Regions from separate parts of the Streptomyces sp. Tu6071 genome, predicted to be linked through region 2. Evidence: riboswitches for the same ligand, from Rfam matches in the RefSeq annotation. Region 2 holds a riboswitch; each other region holds the start of a gene.
The links. Region 2 has a riboswitch for cyclic di-AMP ahead of STTU_RS07245 (M23 family metallopeptidase). Riboswitches for the same ligand answer to the same signal wherever they lie in the genome.
Positions count from the first base shown of each region.

Region 1: another riboswitch for cyclic di-AMP. It lies ahead of STTU_RS19220 (transglycosylase family protein); the one in region 2 lies ahead of STTU_RS07245 (M23 family metallopeptidase).
Region 3: another riboswitch for cyclic di-AMP. It lies ahead of STTU_RS03290 (M23 family metallopeptidase); the one in region 2 lies ahead of STTU_RS07245 (M23 family metallopeptidase).

Region 1 is NZ_CM001165.1:4,599,948-4,607,436, reverse strand. Features, by position in the region: gene eno (phosphopyruvate hydratase) at 1-1,046, opposite strand, end outside; gene STTU_RS19220 (transglycosylase family protein) at 1,565-2,275, opposite strand; cyclic di-AMP (ydaO/yuaA leader) riboswitch at 2,279-2,456, opposite strand; gene STTU_RS35925 (LysM peptidoglycan-binding domain-containing protein) at 2,645-3,691, opposite strand; gene STTU_RS19210 (cytochrome P450 family protein) at 3,831-5,120, opposite strand; gene STTU_RS19205 (quinone oxidoreductase family protein) at 5,354-6,310, opposite strand; gene STTU_RS19200 (TetR/AcrR family transcriptional regulator) at 6,386-7,120, shown strand; gene STTU_RS19195 (response regulator) at 7,193-7,489, opposite strand, start outside.
Region 2 is NZ_CM001165.1:1,773,020-1,780,508, forward strand. Features, by position in the region: gene STTU_RS07230 (bifunctional GNAT family N-acetyltransferase/acetate--CoA ligase family protein) at 1-2,399, opposite strand, end outside; gene STTU_RS07235 (HPr family phosphocarrier protein) at 2,855-3,136, shown strand; gene STTU_RS07240 (GntR family transcriptional regulator) at 3,440-4,123, opposite strand; gene STTU_RS07245 (M23 family metallopeptidase) at 4,485-5,258, opposite strand; cyclic di-AMP (ydaO/yuaA leader) riboswitch at 5,271-5,422, opposite strand; gene STTU_RS07250 (M16 family metallopeptidase) at 6,348-7,489, opposite strand, start outside.
Region 3 is NZ_CM001165.1:798,183-805,671, reverse strand. Features, by position in the region: gene dxs (1-deoxy-D-xylulose-5-phosphate synthase) at 1-988, shown strand, start outside; gene STTU_RS03310 (aspartate aminotransferase family protein) at 985-2,415, shown strand; gene STTU_RS03305 (helix-turn-helix domain-containing protein) at 2,480-3,094, shown strand; gene STTU_RS03300 (DUF6126 family protein) at 3,094-3,345, shown strand; gene STTU_RS03295 (tyrosine-protein phosphatase) at 3,434-4,270, opposite strand; cyclic di-AMP (ydaO/yuaA leader) riboswitch at 4,628-4,805, shown strand; gene STTU_RS03290 (M23 family metallopeptidase) at 4,808-5,536, shown strand; gene STTU_RS03285 (SGNH/GDSL hydrolase family protein) at 5,729-6,541, shown strand; gene STTU_RS03280 (MBL fold metallo-hydrolase) at 6,779-7,489, shown strand, end outside.

The DNA of each region.
Region 1 (7,489 bases), 2.8 Mb from region 2:
TCCAGCGTCTCGGTGAGCGAGCCGATCTGGTTGACCTTGACGAGGAGGGCGTTCGCGGACTTCTCGTCGATGCCGCGCTGGAGGCGCTCGGGGTTGGTGACGAAGAGGTCGTCGCCGACGAGCTGGACCTTGTCGCCGAGGCGCTCGGTGACGGTCGCCCAGCCCTCCCAGTCGTCCTCGAAGAGCGGGTCCTCGATGGAGACGAGCGGGTAGGCGCCGACCAGCTCCTCGTAGTACGAGGTCATCTCGGCGGCCGTGCGGTCCTGGCCCTCGAAGCGGTACTTGCCGTCCTTGTAGAACTCGGAGGCGGCGCAGTCGAGCGCGAGCGCGACATCGCGGCCCGGCACATAACCGGCCTCCTTGATCGCCTCGACGATGAGGTCGAGCGCGGCGCGGTTGGAGTCGAGGTTCGGCGCGAAGCCGCCCTCGTCGCCGAGCCCGGTGGACAGGCCGCGCTCCTTCAGCACCTTCTTCAGCGTGTGGTAGACCTCGGCGCCCCAGCGGACGGCCTCGGAGAACGACTCGGCGCCGATCGGCGCGATCATGAACTCCTGGATGTCCACGTTGGAGTCCGCGTGCGAACCGCCGTTGAGGATGTTCATCATCGGCACCGGGAGCAGGTGCGCGTTGGGGCCGCCGAGGTAGCGGAAGAGCGGGAGGTCGCTCGCCTCGGAGGCGGCGTGCGCGACGGCGAGCGAGACGCCGAGGATGGCGTTGGCGCCGAGCGAGGACTTGTCGGGCGTGGCGTCGAGGTCGGACATCGCCTGGTCGATCAGGCGCTGCTCGGTCGCGTCGTAGCCGACGAGCTCCGGGCCGATCTGCTCGATGACGGCGAGGACGGCCTTCTCGACGCCCTTGCCCTGGTAACGGTTGGCGTCACCGTCACGCAGCTCGATGGCTTCGAAGGCACCGGTGGACGCACCGGAGGGCACGGCAGCACGGCCGGTGCTGCCGTCGTCGAGGCCGACCTCGACCTCGACCGTGGGGTTGCCTCGGGAGTCCAGGATTTCCCGGGCTACGACGACGTCGATGGACGGCACGAGCATCTCCTTCTGGGATGTGGAGCAGGTCTGCGGGGGCCCTTGCGGGGTCTTCCGCTGCATGAGCCTAACCGGCCCGGGGGCCGGTACCGGCCTACGCCCGGGACTCGGCCGCAATCCGTGGGACAGAGCCGGTGAATGGGGCGAATCGGGTGGGCGGAACGGGGCCGATCGGGGCATCTGAGCCGAGGGGGTGACAGGTGAGCCGCGCTGGTGAGCGGGGGTGCGCGCGGGTGAGGGGATACGGGGCGTGGGCGGGCCGCGGGGGCGGGGGCCCGGCGCGGGGCGGAACGGAGCGGGGGCGGCCTGCCGGGGCGGGGGCGGAATGGGGCGCGGCGGGGCGGCGCGGTGCGGTGCGGGGGCGGCGCGGTGCGGTGCGGGGGCGGCGCGGTGCGGTGCGGAAAGTCCGTCCTGCCGCGTACGGGTGGAACGGGGGGCGCGGAAAAGCCCCGCCCCGTCGCGTACGGGGGAGAACGCGACGGGGCGGGGCGGTCCTGCGTGGGGGACGAGGGTCCCCGGTGGGGTCAGCTGAGGTGGAGCTGCTGGCCCGGGTAGATGAGGTCGGCGTCCTTGACGATGTCCTTGTTCAGCTCGAAGAGCTTGTTCCAGCCGCCGGAGACGTGGTGCTTCTGGGCGATCTCGCTGAGGCTGTCGCCCTTGACGACCTTGTATTCGCCGTCGCCCTTCGGGACGGTGATGCCGGTGTCGGTCTTGACCGTGCCGGTGGTCGACTTCGGGGTGGTGTGCTGCTGCTGCGGGGCCTGGCGCTCCTGGCTGCGCGAGGCGCTCTGGTCGCTGGAGGAACGCTCCTGCGGCTGCGACTGCTGACCGCCACCGCTGGGGTTGACGCCCGGGTCGACGCCGTCGTTGCTGAGGTTGCCGGCGCCGGCGCAGGACCAGGCACCCGGGCCCTGCATGTCGAGGAGGCGCTCGGCGGTGGCGATCTGCTGGTCCTTGGTGGCCAGGTCGGCGCGCGAGGCGTACTGGGTGCCGCCGGCGGCGGCCCAGGAGGACTGGCTGAACTGGAGGCCACCGTAGTAGCCGTTGCCCGTGTTGATGGACCAGTTGCCGCCGGACTCGCACTGGGCGACAGCGTCCCAGGTGGAGGTCGAGGCGGCGGAGGCGCTGCCGGTCGCCATCAGCGGGACGGCGATCGCGGCACCGGTGACACCGGCGAACGCGACGATTCGGGTGGTACGACGGCGACGGTGCTTGGCCTTGCCGGAAAACAGCATGGAGGGTCTCCTCACCGACGCCTACGAGGTGAGCTGTCGGGTTCGGGCCTGTGAGTTGCCCGGCCGGACGGCGGCTGCCGCCCGGCTTCACCCCTAGCCCCGGACCGGCGCCCGGTCTCCCGGGCGCCGGCTGGGACGCAAACCTTGGTTCCCCCGCTCCTGCCTTCGGCGCGTGACGCGACGACTGTCCCGAAACGGGCGCCGGCAGGATTCGGCGTGACGACCGTCGGGGCCTCCCGGTGGGGAAGCGAGCACGACGTTAAGCAACAAATCAGCGGAACTTCAAAGACGATCAGGGCGGTTGAGACTCATGTCTCACTCGACCCCTACCGGACAATAACGGACAGACACGGTCAACCGCTTGTCCGGTTATCGCCCTGAATCCGCACCAAGATCCAGGCTCTGGCCAGGAAGAATGAGGTCCGGGTCAGTCCCGATGATCTTCTTGTTCTGCTCGTAGAGCCCGGTCCAGCCGTCGGCGAGCTCGTGCGCCTCGGCGATGCTCCAGAGATTGTCCCCTTCGCGCACCTTGTACGCGTCCGTCTTGTCCGCCCCGTCCGCACCCTTCTGACCCTCCGTGTCCGTGGCCGCGTGACGCCCGCCGGGGGCGGAGCGGTCGGCACCGGAGTCGCGGTCGTCGCCCGACGTGGCGGACGTCTCGCCGGAGGGGTCGCCGCCGGGGACGGTGGTCGACTCGGAGGGCGAGGCGGAGCCGGTGGCGTCCGCGGTCTCGGAGGACGAGGCGGAGGAGTCGGGCTTCGCGTGCTTGCCGCGGCTCTGCCCCGCGGCGCCGTCCTTGCCCGTGGCGCCGTCCTTGTCCTTGCCGGAGGGGCTCGCGGAGGCGTCGGCGGAGGGGGCCTCGCCGGAGGCGTCGGCGTCGGGCGTCTTCGAGGCGGAGGGGTCGGCGCTCGCCGAGGACGAGGAGGAAGCGTCCGCCTCCTTGCCCTTCTTCTCCTTCTTGTCCTGCTTGTCCGTCTGCGCCTTGCCCGTCTCCGTGGCGCTCGGCGTGTCCTGCGGTGCGGGCGTCGAGGCCGTCGAGCCGTCCTCGGCGGTGAGCCCGGCGCTCAGGGCGCAGCCGGGCCAGGCGGAGGGGCCCTGGGTCGCGAGGATGCGCTGACCCACCTGTATCTGCTGGGCGGGCGTCGCCATGTCGGCACGGGGCGCGAGGTCGAGACCGCCGTTGGCCTCCCACTCCTCGTCGGAGAGCTGGAGGCCGCCGTAGTAGTCGTTGCCGTTGTCGGCCGCCCAGTCGCCGCCGGTCTCGCACTCCACGAGGCGGTCCCAGGGACCCTGGTCGGCGCTCGCGGTCCCCGCGCCGAGGAGGGGGATGGCGATGGCGGAGCCGGTGACCCCTGCCGCGATGACAAGGGCCGGGGCCTGGCGGGGGCGTCGGTGGCGACCGTTCCCGGAGAGCATGCGGTGCCTTTCGCAAGCAGCTGAGGGGTCAGCTGGTGGGACAGATGATCCGGACGTGAACGTAGCGGGATTCGAACGCTCGTCACAAGTCGATGCAGCACTGATCACGCGAACATCACATTATTGACGCGCGTTCAGTTCACGACTGCTCACATCCCTGTCCAGAGGGTGTGAAACGGACGGGAAGGGTGCGTAGGCCGCGCATGATGAGGCCGCCGCGCCAGCGCAGTTGTCCGGGGTCCGCGTCGAGCGCGAGGTCGGGGAGGCGCGTGAAGAGGCGGGCGAGCGCGGTCTTCCCCTCCAGGCGGGCGAGCGGGGCGCCGAGGCAGTAGTGGATGCCGTGGCCGTAGCCGAGGTGCTGGTTGTCGCGGCGGGCGAGGTCGAGCGTGGCGGGGCCGGGGAAGCGGGCGGGGTCGCGGTCGGCGGCGGCGAGGACGACGAGGACGGGGTCGCCGGAGCGGATCTGCCGGCCCGCGAGGTCGAAGGACTCGGTGGCGTAGCGCCAGGTGGCGAGTTCGACGGGGCCGTCGAAGCGGAGGAGTTCCTCGATGCCGGTGGTGAGGAGGGCGTCGCCGTGGTCGGGGCCCGCCAGGGCGTCGTGGAGCGAGGCGCGCTGACCGGGGTGCTGGAGGAGCGCGAACGTACCGTTCCCGATCAGGTTGACGGTCGTCTCGAAACCCGCGAAGAGAAGGATGAAGGCCATGGCGGCGGCCTCGTTCTCGGTGAGGTGCTCGCCGTCGTCGGCGGCCTGGATGAGCGCCGAGATGAGGTCGTCGCCGAGGTCGCGGCGTTTCCTGTGGATGAGTTCGGCGAGGTAGCCGCGCATCTTGCCGACGGCGCGGCCCACGCCCCCGCGCGGGCCCTGTCCGTGCCGGATCATCATGCCCGCCCAGTCGCGGAAGTCGTCCTGGTCCTCGCGCGGGACGCCGAGGAGGTCGCAGATCGCGTAGATGGGGAGCGGGAAGGCGAACTCGTGGATGAGGTCCGCGCTGCCGCGCGCGGCGAAGCCGTCGATGAGGTGGTCCGTCAGCTCGGCGACGCGCGGCGCGAAGGCCGCGACGCGGCGCGGTGTGAACGCCTTCGAGACGAGGCGGCGCAGCCGGGTGTGGTCGGGCGGGTCGATGTTGAGCAGGTGCGTCATCAGCTCGGCCTTGCGCTCCCCCGGGATACCGGTCTTCCCCCGCGCCCCGGCGCCCTCCGCGTGGTGCGCGGGGTTCTTCGAGAGCCGGGGCTCGGCGAGCGCCCGCCGCGCGTCCTCGTACCGCGTCACGAGCCACGCCTCGACACCGCTCGGCAGCCGGGTCCAGGCGACGGGCTCGTGCTCGCGCAGCCAGGCGTAGGAGGGGTAGGGGTCGGCGGCGAACTCCCGCGAGAAGAGGGCGGGGGCGTGGGGGGTGGGGGCCTCGGCGGGGAGGGGGGTGCGGGGCATAGGGAGACGGTAGCGAAGCGCGCGGTGGGGGCGGGGGTGGGTCGCCGTCCGGCGGGGGTGGCCTCTTCGGGGGCTCCGCCCCCGGGCCCCCGCTCCTCAAACGCCGGAGGGGCTGGATTGTTCGGGCCGGCGCTGAATTGGTCGGGCGGGCGCTGGATTGGTCGGGCGCCGCTGGATTGGTCGGGCGGGCGCTGGATTGGTCGCGCCGCCGCTGGATTGCTCGGGGGCGCTGCTCAGTTGCCGGGTGTCAGTACCAGGCGGCCGAATACGTTTCCCGTGTCCATTTCCGCGTGTGCCGCTGCTGCCTCGGTCAGGGGCAGGGTCGCGTGGACGACCGTGGCGAGGTCGCCCCGGGCCGCCGCCGCGAAGTGGGTGGTCCGTAGCGTGCGCAGGGCTTCCGGGGCGATCGTCGCGAGGCTCAGCGTGGCGAAGGTCAGCGACTTCTGGAAGGCCGTCATCAGGTGCGTGCCGAAGTCCTCGGGCGGCTGACCACCGACCGCCCCGACGCTCACCAGGCGGCCGTTCGGGGCGAGGAGGCCGAGGAAGGCGGGGAGGTCGGGGCCCGAGACGACGTCCAGGATCACGTCGTACGGGGCCGCGCCGGGCGTCGGCGTGCGACCGGTCGTCTCCGCGGCGCCGAGCGCGCGGAGGCGGGCCGCGCGGTCCGGGGCCGACGCGGTCGCCGTGACGACGGCGCCCGCGCGGGCGGCGAGCTGTACGGCGGCGATGCCGAGCGAGCCCGAGGCGCCGCGCACCAGCACGCGCTCCCCCGCCGCGAGCCGCGCGCGGTCGAGCCCGAAGTGCGCGACCGCCCCGGCGCTGCCGAGCGTGACGGCGGCGGCGGGGGTCAGGTCCGGTGGGAGGGGCACGAGCTGGTCCGCGGGGGCGAGGACGTACTCGGCGTAGCTCCCGCCCGCCCCGCTCGCCGCCCACACGCGGCGCCCGCGCCAGGCCGGGTCGACCCCGGGGCCGGTCTCGGTGACCGTACCGGCGGACTCGCCGCCCGGGACGAAGCCGGGCGCGAAGCCGTACGCGGCGAGCGCGCCCCGGCGGATGAGGACGTCCACGCCGCCGACGCCGATCGCCTCCGTCGCGACGAGGACCTGGCCCGCCGCCGGGCGAGGGGTGGGGAGGTCGACCGTCTCCAGGCCCTCGGGCTCGCCGAAACTCCTGATCACGATGGCTTTCACGGGTGCGCTCCTTCGGCGTCGGGGTCTCTCCCGGACCGTAACGGACGCCCCCGTCCGGTTGGCTAAAGTGAGAGCGTGACCGACGATCTCTCTCGGAGCGGACGGGCCGAACAGGCCGGACAGGCCGGACGGGCCGGACGGGCCGAACAGGCCGGACGGGCCGGACGGGCCGAACAGGCCGGACGCGCCGACGCGCGCGAGAACCGGGAGCGGGTTCTCGCCGCCGCCCGGGACCTCTTCCGTGCCGAGGGCGTGGACGTGCCGCTGCGCGAGGTCGCGCGGCGGGCCGGGGTGGGGCCCGCGACGCTCTACCGGCACTTCGCGACGAAGCAGGCGCTGCTCGCCGAGGCGTTCGCCGAGCCGTTGCGCGCGTGCCGCGAGATCGTGGCGGCGGGGGCCGCCGACCCGGACCCGTGGCGGGGGCTGTGCGCGGTGATCGAGGGCCTGTGCGCGCTGCACGCGCGGGACCGGGGCCTGACCGAGCTGTTCCTCTCGCACCTGACGGGCCCGGACATCGCGGCGGCGGCGCGGGGCCGCGCCGAGGACCTGCGCGCGATGGCCGGCCTGGCCCGGCGGGCCCAGGCGGCGGGGAGGCTGCGCGCCGACTTCGTCCTCGACGACCTCCTCCTGATGCTCCTCGCCAACAAGGGCATCCACGGCGGCCCCGCCCCGGTCCCGCCCGCGGCGTCGGCCCGCTTCGCCGCCTACGTCGTCCGCGCGTTCGCGGCGGACCCGGGGCGCGAGGGGGAACTGCCGGGGGCGGTGGGGGTCGCGAGGGCGCTGGGACTCTCGGGCCGACCGTCGTCCTGACGCTGGGCCCGCCCCCGCCCCGCGCCCCTGCCGTCCCGGCCCCGCGCCCCCTGCGCCTCCCGCCCCGCGCCCCTACACCTCCCCCGGCGCCACCAGCCCCGACTCGTACGCGAAGACCACCGCCTGGGCCCGGTCGCGCAGGCCGAGCTTCGTGAGGACGCGGCTCACGTGCGTCTTCACCGTCTGCTCGGCGAGGACCAGGCTCTCGGCGATCTCGGCGTTGGACCGGCCGCGCGCCACGAGGGTGAGGACCTCGGTCTCGCGCTCGGTCAGCGCCTTGAGGCGCAGCGCGGGCTTCCCGGGGGCGGGGCGCTGCCGGGCGAAGTCGGCGATGAGGCGGCGCGTCACGGAGGGCGCGAGCAGGGCGTC
Region 2 (7,489 bases):
AGGGCGCGCAGGACGGGGATTCCGTAGCGGCGCAGCAGGTCCTCGGTGGCCTCCGGGCCGGGGGTCGTGCCGCGCGCGCCAGCCGGGAGGGCGTCGAGCAGCGCGGCGACGCGCTCGGCCGCGCCGTGCTCGTCGATGTCGTCGAACTCGGGGACGCGCCCGGGGTGCTCGGTGTCCGTACGCCACTGCGCGTGCCGCACGGCGCGGGCGAGGGCGCGGACGGCGCGCTCGGGGGCGGGGTAGGCGGGGATGCGCGGGGTGGCGGGGCGGCCCTCGGCCGCGGGGTCCTCGGGCTCCCGTACGGGAGCGGGGCCGCCGGTGACCCGCGCCGCCGCGCCCGGCTCCCGTACGGCCGCGCGCGCCTCGCCCTCGTCCCGTACGACCCCCGTCTCGCGCACGTCCGCGCGGACCGCGCCGCCCGGGGTGTGCGGGCCCGCGCTCGCCGGGAGGGTCGCGGTCGCCGCCGAGAGTGCGTGGGCGAGGCCGCCGAGTTCGACGTGGACGACGAGGACCGGCTTGCGCGACTCCGAGGCGGCGACCGCCTCGCGCAGCGCCGCGCCGAGCACCTCGCCCTCGGGCCAGTCGAGCGCGCCCTCGCCGACCCACGGGATCGCGGTGACGACGACGGCGTCGCTGTCCGGGTCGGCGAGCGCCTGTTCCAGGGCACGCCGGAAGTCCTCGGGGCTCGCGGACGTCGTGAGGTCGAGCGGGGTGCGCGGGCGCAGGCCCTCGGTCAGGCACGCGTCGTACGTGAGCAGGCCGAGCGACTCGGAGTTGCCGAGGATCGCGACGCGCGGCCCCTCGGGCAGCGGCTGGCCGGCGAGCAGGACCCCGGTGTCGACGAGGTCGGTGACGGTCTCGACCCGGATCACCCCGGCCTGAGCGAGGAGCGCGGAGACGGTCGCGTGCGGGAGGCGGGTCTCGGCGACGGCGTGCGAGGGCGGCGTCGCCGCGCTGTGCCGGGCGCCCTGGACGACGACGAGCGGCTTGGTCGCGGCGGCGCGGCGCGCGAGGCGGGTGAACTTGCGGGGGTTGCCGATCGACTCCAGGTACATCAGGGCCACGTCGGTGTCGGGGTCGTCGTACCAGTACTGGAGGACGTCATTGCCCGAGACGTCGGCGCGGTTGCCCGCCGAGACGAAGGTCGAGAGCCCCGTGCCGCGCTGGTGGAGCTCCGACAGGAGCGCGATACCGATCGCGCCCGACTGCGTGAAGAGTCCGACCCGGCCGCGCGGGGCGAGTTCGGGCGCGAGCGAGGCGTTGAGGCGGACGGCGGGATCGGTGTTGACGAGGCCGAAGGCGTTGGGGCCGACGAGCCGCATGCCGTAGCTGCGCGCCTGCCGCACGAGGCGTCGCTGCCGCGCCCGGCCCGCCGTCACGCTCTCGCCGTACCCGGCGCTGATGACGACGAGGCCGCGCACCCCGTACTCGCCGCACTCGGCGACGGCCTCGGGCACGCGCTCGGCGGGGACGACGACCACGGCGAGATCGACGTCCTCGCCGATCTCCTTGACGGTGCGGAAGGCGGGGACACCGTCGAGCGTGCCCTGGTCCTCGGGGAAGCTGCTGTTGACGGCGGAGAGGCGGCCCGTGTAGCCGGCGGCGAGGAGGTTGCGCAGGATGCTGCGGCCCACGCCGCCGCCCGCGCGTTTGGCGCCGACGACCGCGACCGAGGCGGGGGCGAGGAGGCGCTGCACCGAGCGGGACTCGGCGCGCTGCTCGCGCGCGTACTGCACCGCGAGCGAGCGCTCGGTGGGTTCCAGGCCGAAGGTCAGGTGGACGACGCCGTCCTCGAAGCTGCGCTTCTGCTGGTAGCCCGCGTCCGTGAAGACCTTGATCATCTTGGTGTTGTGGGGCAGCACCTCGGCGCCGAAGCGGCGGATGCCGCGCTCGCGCGCGACGGCCGCGATGTGTTCGAGGAGCGCCGAGGCGACGCCGCGTCCCTGGTACGCGTCCTGCACGAGGAAGGCCACCTCGGCCTCGTCGGCGGGCGCGGACGCGGGACGGCCCGTCGCGTCGACGCGATCGAAGCGGACCGTCGCGATGAACTCGCCGCCGATGGTCGCGGCGAGCCCGACCCGGTCCACGAAGTCGTGGTGCGTGAAGCGGTGCACGTCCTTCGCGGAGAGCTTCGGGTAGGGGGCGAAGAAGCGGTAGTACTTCGACTCGTCGGAGACCTGCTCGTAGAAGCTGACGAGCCGTTCGGCGTCGTCGGCGGTGATGGGCCTGATCCGCGCGGTGCCGCCGTCGCGCAGTACGACATCGGCCTCCCAGTGCGCGGGATAGCCGGCGTCGGGCGCCTGCGCCGAGGGGTGCCGGTCCTGGGGGCGGTCGCCTCCCGGAACGGGCACTGCTGAGCTGGGCTCCTCTGGGCGGGGCGGGTCGGCCGGGGTCTCCATGGGGTCAGCGTACGACCGTGTGTGCGAGGCGCGGGGGTGCCGTGCGGGGGCGCGGCGACGGGATCGGAAGGGGGCGGACGGCGGGGGCTTTCGGCCGGTGGGCGCTGCGCGGCGCAGGGGGGCGAGGCGCGGCGCAGGGGGGCGCGACGCAGGGGGCCGGGGCGTGGGGGCCCGGGGCCGGGGCGCGGCGCGGGGGTGTCCCCCTGGTGCCCGCGCACACCCCTCGTACGGCCCCCGCCCCCTTGCGCCGCGCGGCGCGCCGTGCCACCACGAGGGGAGAACGCGTCCCGGAACGGGAAGGCCCGTACCGCGACCCCGCACCGATCCGCACCACCGGAAGACCGCACCGACCGCACCACTGGAAGCCGCACCGATCCGCACCACCGGAAGCTGCACAACCGCGTATCCGCACCGGGCCCGCACGCGCGCGGGCCCCGGACCCGAAGGGCTGCACCATGGCTGAGCGTCGCGTCACCGTCGGCTGGCCGGAGGGCCTCCACGCCCGTCCCGCCTCCCTCTTCGTGCGGGCATCGACCGCCACCGGACTCCCCGTGACCGTCGCCAAGAGCGAAGGCGAAGCGGTCAACGCCCGCTCCATGCTCGCGGTGCTCGGCCTCGGCGTGCAGGGGGGCGAGGAGATCACGCTGAGCGCGGAGGGAGAGGGGGCGGAAGAGGCCCTGGACCGGCTCGCCAAACTCGTGGCCGAGGGGCTCCAGGAACTCCCGGAAACCGTTTAGGGAATACGCGGGGGTCCGGGCGCGCGGAATTGTTCTCCACGCGTCCGGGTCCTCGCGCATTTCCGGGGCGGGCACAGCGATAAAGCCCACCGAAGACACACCCCATTACGGGCAGGGAATGCCCGCTCGCCGGGACGGCGAAGGTGGCGAGGTGACGGTCTCGCGATGTCGTATCCCTTTGTATACGGCCCCCGTGTTAATGCGGGAGGCCGGGATTGTTTACGGGATGTTGCGAAGTCCTCACCACCGGGCCGACGCGCACGGTCACACCCGCTCGCGCGGTCACCGGGCGGGCGCGCGACCTCACCAGGCGGGGGCCTCCTCGGGGTCGCGCCCCGGCGGGCGGCGCGGGGGGCGGGGGCCGGGGCCGCGCAGGCGGTGGGCGCGGCGCGCGCGGTCGGCGTGCTGCGCGGTGAGCGCGCGGGCCCGCTCCGCGTCGCCGCGCGCCACCGCGTCGACGATCGCGCCGTGCTCGGCCCAGGACTCCTGCGGGCGGGCGGGCGATTCGACCACGTACATCCACGCGATCTTGTGCCGCAGCAGGGTCAGGAGCGAGGTCAGCGTCTCGCTCGCGCTGGCCTGGACAAGGGTTTCGTGGAACCAGCCGCCCAGCGAGCGCAGGTCCTCCTCCTGCCCCCGCCGCGCCCGCTCCTGCCCGAGCCGGACGAGACCGCGCAGCACCTTGAGGTGCGCCTCGGTCCTGCGCTGCGCGGCGCGCGCCGCGCACAGCGGCTCCAGCAGCAGCCTGGTCTCCAGGACGTCCACGGCCTCCTGCGCCCCCGGCTCCGCGACCTGCGCCCCCGCGTGCCGGCGCGTCACCACGAAGCCCTCCGCCTCCAGCGTGCGCAGCGCCTCCCGCACCGGCACCCGCGACACCCCGTATCTCCGCGCGAGCAATTCCTCCGTGAGCCGGCTCCCCCGCTCGTACACGCCCGAGACGATATCGTCCCTGATCGCCGTGCATACCGAGTGCGCGGGAATGCTCATGACCCGACCTCCGCATTAATCACCGCGAAACGCTGTCTGGACGTCCGCGAGGTGACTCCATTAGAGCAGTGACCCTATGAGAACAGCGAAGAATTCCTCACGGCAGGGCGCATTCCCCGGATTTCCCCGGGCTCCGGTGCGCTGTTTACGGGCGGTTCGGGGCGGAAAGGGCGGGGGTGTGCGGGGCCGGGGGGATCTCGGGGGCCGTAGCCGGAATGCCGAAAGCCCCCGGGGGGCGGGGGCTTTCGGGGGCGTCGCGCGGGGGACGCGGGGCTGGTGCGGGGTCCGTGCGGGGGGCCGGACGAGACCGCTGCGGGATTCCCGTGCGGGGGCGGCACCGGGTCCCGTGCCGGGCCAGGGCTCAGATGTCGATGCCGTGGCCGCGCAGGTAGGCGAGCGGGTCCATGTCGGAGCCGTACTCGGGGCTCGTGCGGGCCTCGAAGTGCAGGTGGGGACCCGTGACGTTGCCCGTGGCGCCCGAGATCGCGATCTGCTGACCCGCGGTCACGGCCTGCCCGACCGCGACGGTGGCGGCGGTCAGGTGCCCGTACTGCGTGTACGTCCCGTCGTGCATACGGAGCACGACCTCGTTCCCGTACGCGCCGCCCCAGTCGACCTTCACGACCGTCCCGGCCCCGACCGCGTGGACGCTCGTGCCGCTCGCCGCGTGGAAGTCGATGCCGGTGTGGCTGCCTGACGACCACAGCGAGCTGCTGGCGTGGTAGCCGGTGGAGACGTACGAGCCGGGGATCGGCAGGACGAAGGTGTTGAGGCGCTTGCGCTCGGCGGCCCGCGCGGCCCGCTCCTTCGCCTCCTTCTTCCGCTCGGCCTCGCGCTTCGCCTTCGCGGCCTCCTTGCTCGCCCGGGCCGCGGCCTCCGCCTCGGCGGCGTCCTGCTCGGCGGCGGAGTGCACGAGGGACGCCTGCGTGGCGATCTCCTGGGCGACGCTGTCGAAGCCGATGACGCGGGTGAGGCCGGTGTCGGGGCCCTCATGCTGCGCGGCCTGCGCGGGCGCGGCGAGGGTGCCGACGACGGAACCGGTCGTGAGCGCGGCGATCCCGGCCACCTTCGCACCGGTGCGGGACGCTCGGACGGCAGGGCGGCGGTGCCTGCCCGTGGGGCGCGTGAACGCCATGAAGCGGCTGTTCCTTTCCTTCCCTCTCGCCTACCGGGTTAGCTGACGGGTTCGGAGCAGGAAGGTCTCCTACGGACACCGGCGGACGGCATCCGATTCACCCCATGGGACACATGGGTCCCCGGCTCCCGGGTACGAGCCCCGGAACTCGGCGAAGGCCGTCCGCTGCCGCGGGCGCGGCGCATACCTGACGAACAGCCGGAGTGACGCTAAGCGGGACAACACTTCCGCAACAAACGGAACCGCACCTTTGTTGCTCATGCCACACCCCAGACAGGCCGTCATGCACCCAATACGGACACGATGACGACCCCGTCGGGACGATCACGGGTCCGCCTCCGACCCCTGGGTACCCCCGTGTCCGGACAAAGACGCACAGCCGCCGCCGGTACGAGAGCCTTGCCCGATGTCCGCGACTTGTCGGCTGCGTGGGGGAGCACGACGACGGGCGGGGCACGTCGGGGACGTGAGCCTTCGGGGCTGGTGGGGGGTCGGTTGACGGGGGACGGGTGGCGGGGGCGAGTGACGGGGGCAATTGTGTCAGTGCCCACGGCGAGCACGAGGGCCGACGAACCGTCACGGACATCCGCGCTCTACCGACCACGCCTGCCGGGCGCTCGGCTGACGGCGAGACAGCGAGCGGGAGGGAAACAGTCGGTCCCGGCGGGAGGGCGGGCGGGTGCGCCGGGGACCGCGTGCGCGCGCCTGGGGGTCCCGTCCTCCGGACATCGACGCACAGCCCCTCGCAAGAGCCCCCGGCACGGTGACGACGGCGAGGGAGGCCGCCGGACTGTGGCCAACGGGCCCAACCACCTCACCGCGGCTGTCCGTTCAGCACCGCACAGCGTTGCCCCCGCGATGATCCCAACGCCCTGACGCAGTCCTTGGCGGGCTCACCGTGAAGACGCGCCCCCGATCCCCGCTCCGGCCGAGCCCGCCGGTAGCAGCGGACGAGCGGACCGAGCCGGACGGTCGCGGGCAGGCCAACAAGCCCAGCCAGGCCGACCAGGCCGCCCGGTCACGTTCACCCGGACCGAACCCGACCGGACGGGTGCGGCCACCGTCCCGGCCGCACCCGTCCCCACGACCTCAGCCCTGCACCACCGTCACTTCCCCGATCCCCAACTCCCGCACCGGATCGGCGATCTGCGCCGCGTCCCCCACGAGGACCGTCACGAGGCGGTCCGCCGGGAAGGCGTTCACGACGGCGGCCGTGGCCTCCACCGTGCCCGTCTCGGCGAGGCGGCGGTAGAAGGCGGCCTGGAAGTCGTCGGGAAGCTGCTGCTCGACCTGGTCGGCGAGCGTCCCCGCGACGGCGGCGGCCGTCTCGTACTTGAGCGGGGCGACGCCCACGAGGTTCTGCTCGGCCGTCTCGCGCTCCACGTCCGTGAGCCCGCCCGCCGCGAGGTCGCGCAGCACCTTCCACAGGTCCGCCAGCGCGGGCCCGGTGGACTCGGTGTCGACCGAGCCGCTGATCGCGAGGAGCGCGGCGCCCGGGGCGAGCCCCGTGCCCTCCGCCGGGCTCCCGGACCGCAGCACCTGGCCGAAGGCCCGCACGCCGTAGGTGTAGCCCTTCTCCTCGCGCAGCACCCGGTCGAGACGCGAGGTCAGCGTCCCGCCCAGGCAGTAGGTGCCGAGCACCTGCGCCGCCCACACCGGGTCGTGCCGGTCCGGGCCCGTACGGCCGATGAGGAGCTGCGTCTGCACCGAGCCCGGCCGGTCGACGATGAAGACGCGCCCGGTGTCGTCCGAGGTGATCGGGCTCATGGCGGGCGAGGCGGGGGCCGAGCCCGTCCACGTGCCGAGGCTCTCGGCGAGCAGGGCGTCGAGATCGGCGCCCGCGAAGTCGCCGACGACGACCACAGTGGCCGTGGCCGGATGTACGTACCGCTCGTACAGCTCCCGTACGGCCTTCGCGTCGATCGCCTCGACGGTCTCCGCCGTGCCCTGCCGGGGGCGGGAGATGCGGCTGCCGGCCGGGAAGAGCTGCTTGAACAGCTCCTTGGCCGCGCGGCGCGCCGGGTTGGCGGCCTCGTGCGGGATCTCGTCGAGCCTGTTCCGTACCAGTCGCTCGATCTCGGACTCGGCGAAGGCGGGGGCGCGCAGGGCCTCGGCGAGCAGGTCGAGTCCCTTGGGGAGGCGCGAGACCGGCACTTCGAGGGAGAGGCGGAGCCCCGCGTGGTCCGCGTGCGCGTCGAGCGTCGCGCCGCAGCGCTCCAGTTCGGCGGCGT
Region 3 (7,489 bases), 970 kb from region 2:
CCCGCTCACCGCCGAGGCGCTCACGCCGTCCGCCGGGCCCTCCTGGACGGCGGTCTTCGGCGAGGAGCTGGTGCGGATCGCCGAGGAGCGGCACGACGTCGTCGCGCTCACCGCCGCGATGCTCGACCCCGTCGGCCTCACGCCCTTCGCCGAGCGCTTCCCCGAGCGGATCTGGGACGTCGGGATCGCCGAGCAGCACGCGACCGTCTCGGCCGCCGGGCTCGCGACCGGAGGACTGCACCCCGTCGTCGCCGTCTACGCGACCTTCCTCAACCGGGCCTTCGACCAGCTCCTCATGGACGTCGCCCTGCACAAGTGCGGGGTCACCTTCGTCCTGGACCGGGCGGGCGTCACCGGGACCGACGGCGCCTCGCACAACGGCATGTGGGACATGTCGGTGCTCCAGGTGGTGCCGGGGCTGCGCATCGCGGCGCCGCGCGACGCGGGCGAGCTGCGCGCCCAGCTGCGCGAGGCGGTCGCCGTGGACGACGCGCCGACCCTCGTGCGCTTCCCCAAGGAGACGGTGGGGGCGGACCTGCCCGCGCTGCGGCGCGAGGGCGGCCTCGACGTGCTCGCGGAGGACGCCGGGGACGAGGAGGAGGCCGACGTCCTCTTCGTCTCGGTCGGTGTCATGGCGCCCGTGTGCCTCGCCGCCGCCGCCCTCCTGCGCGAGCGGGGCATCCGCTCGACCGTCGTGGACCCGCGCTGGGTCAAGCCCGTCGACCCCGCCCTCGCGCCGCTCGCCGCGCGGCACCGGGTGGTCGCGGTCGTCGAGGACAACAGCCGTACCTCCGGGGTCGGCGCCGCCGTCTCGGTGGCCCTCGCCGACGCCGAAGTCGACGTCCCCGTACGCCACTTCGGCATCCCCGAGCAGTTCCTGCCGCACGCCAAGCGCGGGGAACTGCTCGCCGACCTCGGCCTCACGCCGGTGGAGATCGCCGGACGCATCGGGGCCCACCTGGCCCGTAAGGAGAAGACGCAAGGATGACCACCGGCACGACGGACGCCGCGGCTCCCGGGGGCGAGGGCACGCAGGGCAAAGGTTTCGACCTCAACGGACTGCTCGCCGCGCGTGGCGGCGAGCGCTACGAGCTGCACACCAAGCACCTCAACCACCAGTTGCCGCGGATGCTCCACACGATCGGCTTCGACAAGTACTACGAGCGCGGCGAGGGCGCCCACTTCTGGGACGACCAGGGGCAGGACTACCTCGACATGCTCGCGGGCTTCGGCGTCATGGGCCTCGGCCGCCACCACCCGGTCGTCCGCCAGGCGCTGCACGACGTGCTCGACGCCCAGCTCGCCGACCTCACGCGCTTCGACTGCCAGCCGCTGCCCGGCCTCCTCGCCGAGAAGCTGCTCTCGCACAGCCCGCACCTGGACCGCGTCTTCTTCGGCAACAGCGGCACCGAGGCCGTCGAGACGGCCCTCAAGTTCGCGCGCTTCGCGACCGGGCGCCACCGCATCCTCTACTACGACCACGCCTTCCACGGCCTCACCACGGGCTCCCTCTCCGTGAACGGGGAGAAGGGCTTCCGCGACGGCTTCGCGCCGCTGCTCCCCGACACCGCGCTCCCCGTGGGCGACCTCGCCGCGCTGGAGCGGGAGCTGCGCAGGGGCGACGTGGCCGGGCTCATCGTCGAGCCGATCCAGGGCAAGGGCGTCACCGAGACCCCGCCGGGCTACCTCAAGGCCGCGCAGGACCTGCTGCGCAAGCACAAGGCGTTGCTCATCGCCGACGAGGTGCAGACCGGGCTCGGGCGCACCGGGGACTTCTACGCCTACCAGCACGAGGAGGGCGTCGAGCCGGACCTCGTGTGCGTCGCGAAGTCGCTCTCGGGCGGCTACGTCCCGGTGAGCGCGACGCTCGGCAAGGAGTGGATCTTCAAGAAGGTCTACTCCTCGATGGACCGCGTCCTCGTCCACTCCGCGAGCTTCGGCGCCAACGCGCAGGCGATGGCCGCGGGCCTCGCGGTGCTGCACGTCATGGAGGACGAGAACATCGTCGCCCACGCGCGCCGCACGGGGGACTACCTCAAGCAGCGCCTGACCGACCTGATCCCGACGTACGAGATGCTCGCCGACATCCGCGGGCGCGGCCTCATGATCGGCATCGAGTTCGGCCGCCCCGACTCGCTCAAGCTGCGCAGCCGCTGGGCGATGCTCCAGGCCGCGCGCAAGGGGCTCTTCGCGCAGATGGTCGTGGTGCCGCTGCTCCAGAAGCACCGCATCCTGACGCAGGTCTCGGGGGACCACCTCGAAGTCATCAAGCTCATCCCGCCGCTCGTGATCGACGAGAAGGACGCGGACCGCTTCGTGGACGCCTTCACGGCGGTCATGGACGACGCGCACAACGGCGGCCTCATGGGCGACTTCGCGAAGAACATCGTGAAGCAGGCGGTCGCCCACCGCTGACCCCGTGTTTTGCCTCTCGGGCAAAAAATTTGCCCGAGAGGCACGACGGTGGCTGAATGGAGGCATGAGCACCGAGCCCGAAGGCGCGTCCGAAGAACTCGCCGTCACCGTCGCCCCGCACCTGCGGGAACTGCGCCGCCGCGCGGGCCTCACGCTGGAGGCGGCGGCGAAGGCCGCGAGCCTCTCCCCGGCCCACCTCTCCAGGCTGGAGACGGGCCGCAGGCAGCCGAGCCTGCCGATGCTGCTCGCCCTGGCACGCACCTACGGTACGACGGTCTCCGAACTCCTCGGCGAGACCCCCGCCGGACCGGGCTCGGTCGTCCGCGCCGGCGCGATGGAACCCACCGAGGCGGGCGGCTGGACGTACTGGCAGGCGGGCGGCTCGGGACGCGGGATGCAGGCGCTGCGCGTACGGGTCCCGTACGGCAGCCAGGGCGACATCGTGCGCGTGCACCCGGGGGAGGAGTGGCTGCACGTCCTGACCGGACGGCTCCGGCTGCGCCTCGGCGACAGCGCGCACCTGCTCGGCCCGGGGGACAGCGCCCACTTCGACTCGCTCACCCCGCACCGCATCGCCGCCGCGGACCCGGACGGCGCGGTGCTGCTCTTCGTCCACACGCTCTTGCAGAGCCCGCTCGGCGCGCTCTGCCTCGGCGACGTCCACCCAGGAGGCGCGTAATGCCCGAGTCCGAGTACCAGCCCGAGCCCGCAGGACGGGCCACGGCGGAGGAGCCGAAGGCCCCCGAACCGCAGTCGCCCCCGTCCCCGCGGGCCCCGGAGTCCTCGCCGGAGGACAGCCCGATCCGCCGCTTCGTCGAGGACAAGATCCCGACCGGGCTGTGGGTCCGCGTCTTCGTCTACGTCGTCGCCGCGCACGGCGTCGCGGCCTTCCTCTACCTGCTCTTCGTGCTGGGAGCGAAGAACCAGTAGCGGAGAGATCAGCCCCTCCACCCGCGCGATGCCAGCCCCTCCGGCGAGTGAGGAGCGGGGGTGTGGGGGCGGGGCCCCCACGGTGGGGTCATTCCACGAGCCGTTCCCTCAACCGCTCGCGCAGCGCCCCGTCCATCCCCAGGACTTCCCCGAAATACCGCTCCCGGCCACCCCAGTGCGTGTCGATCGTCTCGAACGCCGCCCGCAGATAGCTCGCCCGCGCCGCGAAGAGCGGATCGAGCAGCTCGGCCACCTCCGGCGCCGTCGGTGCCACCGCGTCCTTGCCGCGCGAGACGCGGTAGCGGCGGTGGCGCGCGTCCGACTTGAGGTAGTCCTCCTCGATCGCCTCCTCCTCCACGCCCACGGCGAGCAGGACGAGCGCGATCGAGGTGCCCGCCCGGTCCTTGCCCGCCGCGCAGTGCAGCAGCGCGGGCACGCTGTCCTCGGCGATCGCCCGCAGCAGCCGCCCGTGCTCGGCGGTACGCTCCTTGATCAGCTGCCGGTAACTGGCCTCCATGCGGGCCTCGGCGCGCCCCTCGCCGAGCGCCGCTCGCAGTTGGCCCACCTCCCCGTCCCGCACGATCCGCCAGAACTCCGCGCCGTCCGCCGGGTCGTTGAGCGGCAGGTGCACATTGCGCACGCCGGGCAGTTCGACGTCGGGGCCTTCGAGGGCGCGGTCGGCGGCGTTGCGGAAGTCGAAGACGGAGTGGAGGCCGAGGCCCGCGAGGTAGGCGGCATCGGTGTCGGTGGCGTGCGCGAGGTGGCCACTGCGGAAGAGGACGCCGCGGCGGGTGCGGCGGCCGTCGCGGGTGGGCAGCCCGCCCACGTCGCGGAAGTTGCGGACGGCGCTCAGCGCGGGCTCCTCCGGCCCCGCCGAGGGGGTGGCGACGGGCTCGGGCGCGGTCCCCGGGGACGGCTGCGTCACGGGACTCCTTCCGGTCGGCCGCCGGCGCGGCTCGCCGGCGGGGGCGCGAGGCCGAGACTCGCACGGACCACGGGGCCGGGCAAGGTACCCGAGCGCGGGAGAACCCCGAGGTGAGCAGCGTCATAGCGGTGACGGACGGTGCCGGATGGGGGTCCGGGGCGGGGTGGACCGTTTTCGCTGCAAACGGCGTACGTCCGGTTCTGTCCGTATCGAGCTGTTTCCACGGAGAGTGACGGAAATCTTCGGAATGGATCACCAAATGTGATTCACAGCGCAAAAAGGCTGCTTGTCCGGCGTGTCGCATTGCCTTTACGGTCACCACCAGTCCGGCCGGAACGCCGAATCCTGCCGCCGCCCCGGACTCTCACGCTCACTCACACCCGTACCGGCAGGAGCGGGGGACCCACACGCTTCACGCCGTTCCCGGTCCTCCCGGGACGGCTCGGGGTGAAGTCACCGCGCGCACCGCGCCGGTGGCCGGGCAGCTCCAGCCCGAACCCGACAGCTCACCCCGCAGGCGACGGAGAAGGAATCCGCATGTCCGCCACGGCCAACCGCCGCTCGTTCACCCGTCGCCTCGCGCTGCTCGGCACCACCGGTGCCGCCGTCGTGGCGCTCCCGCTCACCGCCCTCGGCGGCGCCCACGCCGCGAGCCCCGCGAAGGACGCGACGTACACCGTCAAGACCGGTGACACGCTCATCAAGATCGCCAAGAAGGAGAAGGTCTCCGGCGGCTGGAAGAAGCTCTACGAGCAGAACAAGGGCACCATCGGCGCCAACCCCGGCATCATCAAGCCCGGTTCGAAGCTCGTCGTGAAGAAGGCCGCGACCCCGGCCCCCGCCGCCAAGAAGGCCACCACGGGCTCCGGCTGGACCGCGCCCGTCGACGGCGTCAAGGGCAGCGGCTACGGCCGCAACGGCAGCCTGTGGTCGCACGGCCACACGGGCGCCGACTTCCCGGTCAACACCGGTACCCCGGTCAAGTCCGTCGCCGCCGGCACGGTCGTCACGGCGGGTTGGGGCGGCGCCTACGGCAACCAGATCGTCATCAAGCACGCCGACGGCCACTACAGCCAGTACGCCCACCTCTCCGCCTTCAAGGTCTCGGCCGGGCAGAGCGTCGGCGAGGGTCAGCAGATCGCCGTCTCCGGCGCGACCGGCAACGTGACCGGCCCGCACCTGCACTTCGAGGTCCGCACGGGCCCCGACTACGGGAGCGACGTCAACCCGATCACCTTCCTCGCGCAGCACGGCGTCAACGCCTGAGCGCCGTACCACCGAGAGCCGCCGCGGCCCGTTCCCCCAAGGGGCGGGCCGCGGCGGCCGTTTCGGGACACGACCGCCAAGGGGTGCCGTTTATTCCGGGGTTGGGGCTTTCTTGACCGGTGGTCTTTCTCACTCCGTGTCACCCCCTCCCTACGGTGGCGTAAGTCTGGCGTAAAGGTGAAGGATGCCGAGGTGGCACGAGAAGCGAGGATTCCCAGCAGCAAGGCCCTCCGCGCGGAGGGCACCGTGACGTCCTACGTGGCCGTGGGCGACAGCTTCACGGAGGGCGTGGGCGACCCCGGGCCCGACGGGCTCCTCACCGGCTGGGCCGACCGCCTCGCCGTCCAGCTCGCCGACCGCCTCCCCGAGCGCTCCGCCTTCCGCTACGCCAACCTCGCCGTGCGCGGCAAGCTCCTCGACCAGATCGCCGGGGACCAGGTCCCCCGCGCGGCGGCGCTCGCCCCCGACCTCGTCTCCTTCGTCGCGGGCGGCAACGACGTCCTGCGCCCCGGCAGCGACCCGGACGACCTCGCCGAACGCTTCGAGAAGGCGGTCGCCACGCTCTCCGGCGCGGCGGGCACCGTCATGATCGCGACCGGCTTCGACACGCGGGACACGCCTGTCCTGCGCCACCTGCGCGGCAAGATCGCCACGTACAACGCGCACGTACGCGCCGTCGCCGACCGCCACGGCTGCCTCGTCCTGGACCTGTGGGCCCTGCGCTCGGTGCGCGACCGCCGCGCCTGGGACAGCGACCGCCTCCACCTCGGCCCCGAGGGCCACACCCGCGTCGCCCTGCGCGCCGCCCAGCTCCTCGGCCTCGACATCCCCGCCGACCCCGAGCAGCCCTGGCCCGCGCTGCGCCCGCGCGGCACCTTCGAGGAGCGGCGCGACGACATCGCCTGGGCCCGCGAGTACCTCGTCCCCTGGATCGGCCGCCGCCTGCGCGGCGAGTCCTCGGGCGACCACGTCCACGCGAAGCGCCCGGATCTGCTGCCGCTGTAGAGGGAAGCAGAAGCAGCCCCGCCGGCGGAACCAAATCCGGCCCCTCCGGCGTTTGAGGGGCGGGGGCCCGGGGGCGGAGCCCCCGCAAGGCCCACCCCGGCGAGCGCCGGGCCGACGGACCCGCCGAGTATTGACACGTACCGCCCCGGAACTTCCGCACCCGAGGAGACACCCGTGCCCCCCACCCGCCGCCTCCCCACTCCGCCGGCCTTCGGGGCCGATCCGCGCGGCGCCCGCATGGCCCGTATCCGCCGCTCCCCGCACTTCGACCCGGCCAAGGGCGTCTTCACCAACCCGGAGGGTCCCGCGGGCGAGATGACGGGCGGCGCCCCGACGCCGGACCGCAAGGAACTCCTGCGCACGTACTTCCGCTCCGAGGACCGCGCCCGGCGCGCCCCCTCCGGCGTCCTCCCCGTGCATCCCACGACCCTCGCCGACCTCGCGCGGCCCCCGCGCGAGGGCCTGCGCGTCACCTGGACCGGGCACTCCTCGGTGCTCACCGAGATCGACGGCGCCCGCATCCTCTTCGACCCAGTGTGGGGCGAGCGCTGCTCCCCCTTCTCCTTCGCCGGGCCCAAGCGCCTGCACCCCGCCCCCTTCCCGCTCGCCGCGCTCGACCGCGTCGATGCCGTGGTCATCTCGCACGACCACTACGACCACCTCGACCTGCCCTCGATCCGCACCCTCGCGGCGAGCGGCACGACCTTCGTCGTCCCGCTCGGCATCGGCGCCCACCTGGAGCACTGGGGCGTGCCCGACGCGCTCGTGCGGGAGCTGGACTGGCACGAGTCGACGGAGCTGGCCGGGGTGCGGCTGACCGCGACGCCCGCCCGGCACTTCTGCGGACGCGGCCTGCGCAACACGCAGCACACGCTGTGGGCCTCCTGGGTCGTCGCGGGGCCCGAGCACCGCGTCTTCCACAGCGGGGACACCGGCTACTTCCCCGGC